One region of the Variovorax sp. P1_H2 genome, then DNA from elsewhere that is predicted to be linked to it. Evidence: riboswitches for the same ligand, from Rfam matches in the RefSeq annotation. Region 1 holds a riboswitch; the other holds the start of a gene.
The links. Region 1 has a riboswitch for S-adenosylhomocysteine ahead of ahcY (adenosylhomocysteinase). Riboswitches for the same ligand answer to the same signal wherever they lie in the genome.
Positions count from the first base shown of each region.

Region 2: linked by a shared signal. The riboswitch ahead of metH (methionine synthase) and the one ahead of ahcY (adenosylhomocysteinase) in region 1 are both predicted to bind S-adenosylhomocysteine.

Region 1 is NZ_JBFUCJ010000008.1:18,729-23,056, reverse strand. Features, by position in the region: gene metF (methylenetetrahydrofolate reductase [NAD(P)H]) at 1-273, opposite strand, end outside; gene AC1D2E_RS04865 (TlyA family RNA methyltransferase) at 251-1,048, opposite strand; gene ahcY (adenosylhomocysteinase) at 1,057-2,496, opposite strand; S-adenosyl-L-homocysteine riboswitch at 2,560-2,629, opposite strand; gene AC1D2E_RS04855 (hypothetical protein) at 2,725-3,363, shown strand; gene AC1D2E_RS04850 (peptide chain release factor 3) at 3,460-4,328, shown strand, end outside.
Region 2 is NZ_JBFUCJ010000096.1:1,579-5,906, reverse strand. Features, by position in the region: gene metH (methionine synthase) at 1-1,613, opposite strand, end outside; S-adenosyl-L-homocysteine riboswitch at 1,671-1,763, opposite strand; gene AC1D2E_RS26155 (hypothetical protein) at 2,044-2,580, opposite strand; gene AC1D2E_RS26150 (M35 family metallo-endopeptidase) at 2,474-2,875, opposite strand; gene AC1D2E_RS26145 (PACE efflux transporter) at 3,297-3,740, opposite strand; gene AC1D2E_RS26140 (LysR family transcriptional regulator) at 3,841-4,328, shown strand, end outside.

The DNA of each region.
Region 1 (4,328 bases):
CTTGACGCCCATCGCCTTGAGTTCGGCCAGTTGCGCGCGGACGGTGGCCTTGGTGGCGCCGATGCAGGAAAAATGGCAGGCCGCGGCCACGCCTTCGGACAGGATCTCGCGCACCGCGCCGAAGGTGCCCTCGTGCGTCGAGCCGCCGGCGCCGTAGGTCACGGAGCAGAACTCGGGCTCCTGGGCATAAAGCTGCTGGCGCACGGCACGCAGCTTGACGGCGCCTTCGGGCGTCTTGGTCGGAAAGAACTCAAAGCTGAGCGGTAGGCGCACGGCCGGCTCCTGGTTCGCCGTCCGCCCGGACGGCATGAATGAAAAACTCGCGGTTGCCGTCGCCGCCGGCGATCGGGCTGTCGAGCCAATGCACGACGCGCAGCTGCAATGCCGCGCAGGCATCGCGCAGTCGCTGCTCGACCACGGCGTAGAGCGCCGGATCGCGCACGATGCCGCCCTTGCCGACCTGCCCCGGCTGCAACTCGAACTGCGGCTTGACCAGCATCAGCAGCTCGCCCTGCGGCTGCAGCAGCGGCACCAGCGCGGGCAGCACCAGCGTCAGCGAGATGAAGGACAGGTCGCCGACGATCAGGCCGAAGTCCGCGTCCTCGGGCGACTCGGCGCTCCAGGCCGCGGCGTCGAGCGTGCGGGCGTTGACGCCTTCGATCGCGGTCACGCGCGCATCGTCCCGCACCCGCGCGTGCAACTGGCCATGGCCGACGTCGACGCCCACCACGTGCGCGGCGCCCTGCTGCAGCAGGCAGTCGGTGAAGCCTCCGGTCGACTGGCCGACGTCGAGGCAGCGCCGGCCGCGCGGGTCGATGCCGGTCGCGGCCAGCGCGCCCTCGAGCTTGAGCCCGCCGCGCGAGACGTAGCGCGCCTCGGCGGCATCGAGCAACTCGAGCTCGGCGCCCTCGGGGATCTCGTCGCGGTTCTTGCCGACGACGCGCCAGTCGGCGCCGTCGCGCCAGCGCAGGCCGCCCGCGATCAGCCGCACGGCCTGCGAGCGGGATGCGGCCAGGCCGCGTTCGACGAGCAATTGATCGGCGCGCAAAGCGCTCCTCAATAGCGGTAGGTGTCCGGCTTGTAAGGGCCGTTCTTGTCGACGCCGATGTAGGCGGCCTGCGTGTCGGTGAGCGTGGTCAGCATGGCGCCGACCTTCTTCAGGTGCAGGCGCGCGACCTTCTCGTCGAGGTGCTTGGGCAGCACGTAGACCTTGCCGGCCTGGTAGGCATCGGGCTTGGTGAAGAGCTCGATCTGGGCGATGGTCTGGTTCGCGAACGAGGACGACATCACGAAGCTCGGGTGGCCCGTGCCGCAGCCCAGGTTCACGAGGCGGCCCTTGGCCAGCAGGATGATCTTCTTGCCGTCGGGGAAGGTGATGTGGTCGACCTGCGGCTTGATCTCTTCCCATTCGTACTTCTCGATCGAGGCGACGTCGATCTCGTTGTCGAAGTGGCCGATGTTGCAGACGATCGCCTGGTCCTTCATGGCGGCCATGTGCTCGTGGCGGATCACGTCGCGGTTGCCGGTGGTGGTGACGAAGATGTCGGCCTTGTCGGCGGCGTACTCCATGGTCACGACCTTGTAGCCTTCCATCGCGGCCTGCAGGGCGTTGATCGGGTCGATCTCGGTCACCCAGACCTGGGCGCTCAGCGCGCGCAGGGCCTGGGCCGAGCCCTTGCCGACGTCGCCGTAGCCGGCCACGCAGGCGACCTTGCCGGCGATCATCACGTCGGTGGCGCGCTTGATGCCGTCGACCAGCGATTCGCGGCAACCGTAAAGGTTGTCGAACTTGCTCTTGGTGACCGAGTCGTTGACGTTGATGGCGCGGAACAGCAGCGTGCCCTTGGCGCTCATCTCGTTCAGGCGGTGCACGCCGGTGGTGGTTTCCTCGGTCACGCCGATGATCTCGGCCGACTTGCGGCTGTACCAGGTGGCATCGACCGCCAGCTTGGCCTTGATCGCCGCGTAGAGGATGCGCTCTTCTTCGCTGGTCGGATTGGCGAGCACGCTCTGGTCCTTCTCGGCGCGCTGGCCCAGGTGCATCAGCAGCGTGGCGTCGCCGCCGTCGTCGAGGATCATGTTCGGGCCTTCGCCCTTCGCGCCCTTGGGGCCGAAGTCGAAGATGGCGTGGGTGTAGTCCCAGTAGTCGGTCAGCGACTCGCCCTTGATCGCGAACACCGGCGTGCCGGCGGCGGCGATGGCGGCGGCGGCGTGGTCCTGGGTCGAGAAGATGTTGCACGAGGCCCAGCGCACGGTGGCGCCGAGCGCCTGCAGCGTCTCGATCAGCACCGCGGTCTGGATCGTCATGTGCAGCGAGCCGGTGATGCGCGCGCCCTTGAGCGGCTGGCTCTTGGCGAATTCCTCGCGGATCGCCATCAGGCCGGGCATCTCGGTTTCGGCGATGCGGATTTCCTTGCGGCCCCAGGCGGCAAGGGACAGGTCGGCGATCGCCTGGTCGGCGGTCGAAACGGGGGACGGTTTGAGAACAGCGCTCATGTTGGCTCCAAAGCAGGTTTGACAGTGGCCACTGCGTTCGGGGAAGGGACTCACCGCGAGAACAGCGGGTGAGCGTGGTTGCGATGATGGTCCGAGCCTCACGCCTGTCGGCGCTGCAACGCTCCTCGGAACGGGGCATTTTAGCGCGTCGCGCGGCCGGCCCGCCAGCAGGGTCCGGCGGATCGCCCTAGACTGCCCGTCCCATCACCGCCGCACCGCATCCCCACCATGCCCAAAGCCAGAATCCTCGCCCTTTCACTCGCGGCCGTCACGTCGGTTGCGCTGTCCTCCGGCGCCGCGGCACAAGCCGATGCGCCGCCGGTACGCGTGCGTGGCGTCATCGCGCATGTCGATGCCGATTCGCTGACCGTGAAGGACCACAGCGGCGAAGTCGTCACGATGGCGCGCACCACCGACATGCGGGTCACCGAAGTACGGCCGATCAGCCTCAGCGACATCAAGCCCCGCAGCTTCATCGGCGCCGGCGCGACGCCGCAGCCCGACGGCACCCAGCGCGCGGTGGAAGTCCATGTGTTTCCGGAAGCCATGCGCGGCACCGGCGAGGGCTTCCGTGCCTGGGACACGGTGCCCAACGGCACGATGACCAACGCCACCGTCGCCACGCTCGCGGCGGCGCCCGCGTCGACGCCCGGCGGACGGAAGATCGTGCTCAGGTACAAGGACGGCGAACAGACCTTGATCGTTCCGCGCGGCACGCCGATCGTCGCCTTCAAGCCGGCGCAGGACGACCAGGCGGCGCTGGTGGTTCAGGGCGCCCAGGTCGTGGTCACGGCCCGGGTCAAGGACGGCAAGCCGACCGCCTCGAGCGTGCTGGTGGGCCGCAACGGCTTCACGCCGCCGATGTGAATCGAAGGGGCCGGCCGGCACGGCGGCGGCCCGGCCGGTAAAATTGCGGGCTTTGCTTCCAGCAGCCCGCGCCCGTGAGCGCGCACCGCGTTCACCATGAACTTCGCCTCCGAAACCAAACGCCGCCGCACTTTCGCGATCATCTCCCACCCCGACGCCGGCAAGACCACGCTGACCGAGAAGCTGCTGCTATTCTCGGGCGCGATCCAGATCGCCGGCTCGGTGAAGGCGCGCAAGGCCTCGCGCCACGCCACCTCCGACTGGATGGAGATCGAGAAGCAGCGCGGCATCTCGGTCGCCTCGTCGGTGATGCAGATGGTCTACCGCGACCACGTCATCAACCTGCTCGACACGCCCGGCCACAAGGACTTCTCCGAAGACACCTACCGCGTGCTCACGGCGGTCGACTCGGCGCTGATGGTGATCGATGCCGCCAACGGCGTCGAGGCCCAGACCCGGCGGCTGATCGAGGTCTGCCGGCAGCGCGACACGCCGATCATCACCTTCGTCAACAAGATGGACCGCGAGGTGCGCGAGCCGCTCGAGCTGCTCGACGAGATCGAGCGCGAGCTCGGCATGCCCTGCGTGCCGATGACCTGGCCGGTCGGCCAGGGCAAGACCTTCGGCGGCATCATCAACCTGCGCACCCAGGCGATGACCGTGTTCGAGTCGGGCCAGGAGAAGCTGCCACAGGACTTCGAGACCATCCCGCTGACCAACCGCGAGGCACTGAACAAGCGCTTCGGCCGCGAGTTCGATCACGCGATGGAGAGCATGGAACTGGCCACCGGCGCCTCGCCGAGCTGGGACCGCGAGGCCTTCCTGTCCGGCAAGCAGACGCCGGTGTTCTTCGGCTCCGGCGTCAACAATTTCGGCGTCATGGAAGTGCTCGACGCGCTGGTCGACCTGGCACCGCCGCCGCAGCCGCGCACCAGCACCACGACGGTCAACCGGCAGCCGGTGGT
Region 2 (4,328 bases), on a different contig from region 1:
GCATCGGGCACGTAGACCACCGGCCCTTCGTAATGCGGCGCGATCTTGACCGCGGTGTGCACGCGGCTGGTGGTGGCGCCGCCGATCAGCAGCGGGATCTTGCGGATGCGGAAATGATCGTCCTTCTGCATCTCGCCGGCCACGTACTGCATCTCCTCCAGGCTCGGCGTGATCAGGCCCGAGAGGCCGACGATGTCGGCCCCCTCGACCTTGGCGCGCGCCAGGATCTCGTGGCAGGGCACCATCACGCCCATGTTCACGACCTCGAAGTTGTTGCACTGAAGCACGACCGTGACGATGTTCTTGCCGATGTCGTGGACGTCGCCCTTGACGGTGGCGATGATGATCTTGCCCTTGGTGCGGACGTCGCGGCCGGCGGCTTCGTCCAGGCGCTTCTCTTCCTCGATGTAGGGGATCAGGTGGGCCACGGCCGACTTCATCACGCGGGCCGACTTCACCACCTGCGGCAGGAACATCTTGCCCTGGCCGAACAGGTCGCCGACGATGTTCATGCCGTCCATCAGCGGCCCTTCGATCACGTGCAGCGGACGGCCGCCCCTGGCCAGGATCTGCTGGTAGGCCTCCTCGGTGTCCTCGACGATGAAGTCGGTGATGCCGTGCACCATCGCATGCGAGAGCCGCTGGTTCACGTGCACCGGGTGCTCGGGCGTGCCGCGCCATTCGAGCTTCTTGCTCTCGTCCTTGGCGCCGCTCCTGGCCGTTTCGGCCACCTCGACCAGGCGCTCGCCGGCGTCGGGGCGGCGGTTCAGCACCACGTCTTCCACGCGCTCGCGCAGCTCGGCCTCGAGGTCGTCGTAGACGCCGACCATGCCGGCGTTGACGATGCCCATGTCCATGCCGGCCTGGATCGCGTGGTACAGGAACACGGTGTGGATGGCTTCGCGCACCGGGTCGTTGCCGCGGAAGCTGAAGCTCACGTTCGAGACCCCGCCCGAGACCTTGGCTCCGGCCAAGTTCTGCTTGATCCAGCGCACCGCGTTGATGAAGTCGACCGCGTAGTTGTTGTGCTCCTCGATGCCGGTGGCGATCGCGAAGATGTTGGGGTCGAAGATGATGTCCTCGGGCGGGAAGCCGATCTCGTCGACCAGGATCCGGTAGGCGCGCTCGCAGATCTCGATCTTGCGCTCGTAGGTGTCGGCCTGGCCCTTCTCGTCGAAGGCCATGACGACCGCCGCCGCGCCGTAGCGGCGCAGCAGGCGGGCCTGGTGGCGGAAGGGGTCCTCGCCCTCCTTCATGCTGATCGAGTTGACGATGCCCTTGCCCTGGATGCAGCGCAGGCCGGCCTCGATCACTTCCCACTTCGAGCTGTCGACCATGATCGGCACGCGCGCGATGTCGGGCTCGGACGCGATCAGGTTCAGGAAGCGCACCATCGCGGCCTTGCTGTCGAGCATGGCCTCGTCCATGTTGATGTCGATCACCTGGGCGCCGTTCTCGACCTGCTGGCGCGCGACCGCCAGTGCTTCCTCGAACTGGCCGTTGAGGATCATGCGCGCGAAGGCCTTGGAGCCGGTGACGTTGGTGCGCTCGCCGATGTTGACGAACAGCGCGCCCTCGCCGATCTGCACCGGCTCGAGGCCGGACAGCTTCATCGGGGGGACGGCGACGGAGGAAGGATCGGAGGACATGGGCTCACCTGTGGAAACGGGGTCAGGCGAGCGTCGTTGCACTCCAGTGGCTGGAAGCCCAAGCCTGACGCGGCCGGCCTGAAGGCCGGCGACGCTGCAACGCTCCTTGGGAGTGCGGATTTTAGATGATGCGCAGGTCGTCCACGCATGCGTGCCGGCGCGCAGGACGGGCCGGCCCGCGACTTGGGGCTCATGCCAGAAGAACAGCACTGAGCGCTCCGCTCGAATCTGCTTCGAGACGCTTGAGAAAGTCTCTTCCCTGAGCTGCGCTGACAGTTCCTAGTTAAAGCACGCCCGGCATCCGTCGAGTGAAGGGCCACAGGTCATACCTCCAGAAAGAAATTCCATCGGGGAACCCATCGCGATCGTGGAGTCTGTCGCAGTCGTTCTGCCTTCAGGACGACCCCTCTGGCTGGCAGGCGCATTCATGAGGGCAACCTGGCAAGAACTCGACATCGGCGCGTTTGACGTCGTTGCGCCTTCCCGGCCCGAACGAGCCGGCCTTGACCACTTCAACTTCCTTGGGTGAATGAATTTCGGCGGCCGCAAATTGCAAGGCATCAATCACTTGCCGAACCGCATGAGCTCGCCTCCACGCCAAGCTCTCTGCACTGCGTTCCTCTATATCTGAGCTGGCGCTGATATAAATGGCTTCCCTGTTCGGGTATTTGACCCGAAGGTCGGCAATCCAGTTTGCAAGCTCGAAAATTTGACTCGCCGAGATATAGCTGGAGTTCCGCTCGAATTGAATACCCATGTTTCGGATGGGAGTACAAGCAACAACAGCAGGCACGATCACCGACAAAACAAATGCAGCCAATGATTTAATCACCATAGACCACTCCATCGACCACGTAACCTGCAATGTTGTCAGCATTGATTCGCGACAGCTTTGGAACCCCGGTGTGCCGTCGGGCAGCATTGAGGCCATATCGAAGATCCACAGATGAGAAAGTGTCTCGGAAGTGAGTTACTTCGTGAATCAGCGTGCTCAGTTGAGAATCTTTACTCGGCGATATTTGCAGCAGTTCAAAAAATCCMCGATTGATTGCGATGGTGTGACTTCGAGTGTCAATGGGGCAAACTTGGGCAACGGGATTGTTGTCAAGCGGAGTGCAGCCTAGGTTGTGGCCCCAATCTGGCAGGTAGCGCACAAAGTTCTGGCACGTGAAGCTTTGGAGCAAGAACTTGCATTTCATCAGTCCCGCGCGAAGGTAGTTGCGCATTTCTTCATCTGCACTTCCAAACCACCGCTCCACGCGGTCACACTCAAAACTCTCCCATCTGAAAAGCTCGTGGGTTCGCTTCTCGATCAATCGGACTGCCATGTCGCGAAGGCCCAGCATCAGATCGCAAAATTCCCGATCCGATACGCCTATAGCGTCGTCTTCTGTTGGATTTTTCATGGATCGACAACATCCCTATGCGCGTTATGTATGGACTCGCTCAATCGAATGAACGCGAATGGCCCACGGRCATCATAGGCACATGAACTGTCAAAGAAGTGACGGAATGCCAGTTGTCGACCAGATATCGCCGTTGGGAAGAGATTTTCAGATCATTCCTACAGATGGCCACCTATCTCGCACGGCGGTACAGTGACCGCCAAGAGCACCGAGCCCGCCTTCAGATTGGCAAATCGCTGCGTCAACAGGCCTCGGGGGTCGCCACGAGCGAGGCCGATGCGGGCAAGCCGAAGATGGCGTCGAAGGCCCAGTTGAAGGCGAAGGTGTAGACCAGGAAGAAAACCACCAGTCCCAGGTCCATCACCAGCGCCTCCCACAGGCTCACGTCCAGCCACCAGGCGAACACCGGCACCAGGAAGGCCACCAGGCCGCCCTCGAAGCCGATCGCATGGGCGACGCGGCGGCGCAGGCTGCGGCCGCGCACCACCTGGCGGGATTCCCAGCGCTCGAACAGGGCGTTGAACGAGAGGTTCCACAGCACCGCGATCACCGACGCGATGACCGCCAGCACGCCCGAATGGCCCAGGCCCTGGCCCGACATCAGCGCCAGCCCGGCGCTGGCGGCCACGATGGCGATGCCCTCGTAGAGGCTGATGTAGACGACGCGGCGCTTGAGCCCTTGCATGAAATCGATCCTGTGTTGCTTGGTTTTAAGCTGGACTTTATGTTCATATGGCTGATATATAAAGTCATCTTCTTTCAGAAAAATTGATAAATTGGCTGCCATGAGTTTTTCCAGCGATACCGTTGAAGTGTTCCTTGCGGTCATCGACCACGGCTCCTTCTCCGCCGCGGCGCGGGCACTGGGCCGGGTGCCCTCGGCGGTCAGCATGGCCATTGCCAACCTCGAAGCCGAGCTCGACCTGGCGCTGTTCGACCGCAGCGGCCGCGAGCCGCAGCCGACCGCCGCCGCGCGTTCGCTCGAACCGCAGGCGCGCCTGCTGGCGGCGCAGTTGAAGCAGCTCCAGGTTCAGGCGCTGGCGCTCACCCGGGGGCTCGAGAACCGCCTCACGCTGGCGATCGCCCCCGAGCTGCTGGCGGCGCCCTGGAGCGGCCCATTGGCCGCCCTGGCGGACGAATACCCGTTGCTTGAGGTCGAGGTGCTGGCCGCGCCGCAGGCCGACGCGCTGGCGCTGCTGCACAGCGGCCGGGCCCAACTGGCGCTGGTCTTCGAACGCCCCAGCCTGGACGGCCGGGAGGGCTTCCAGGAGGT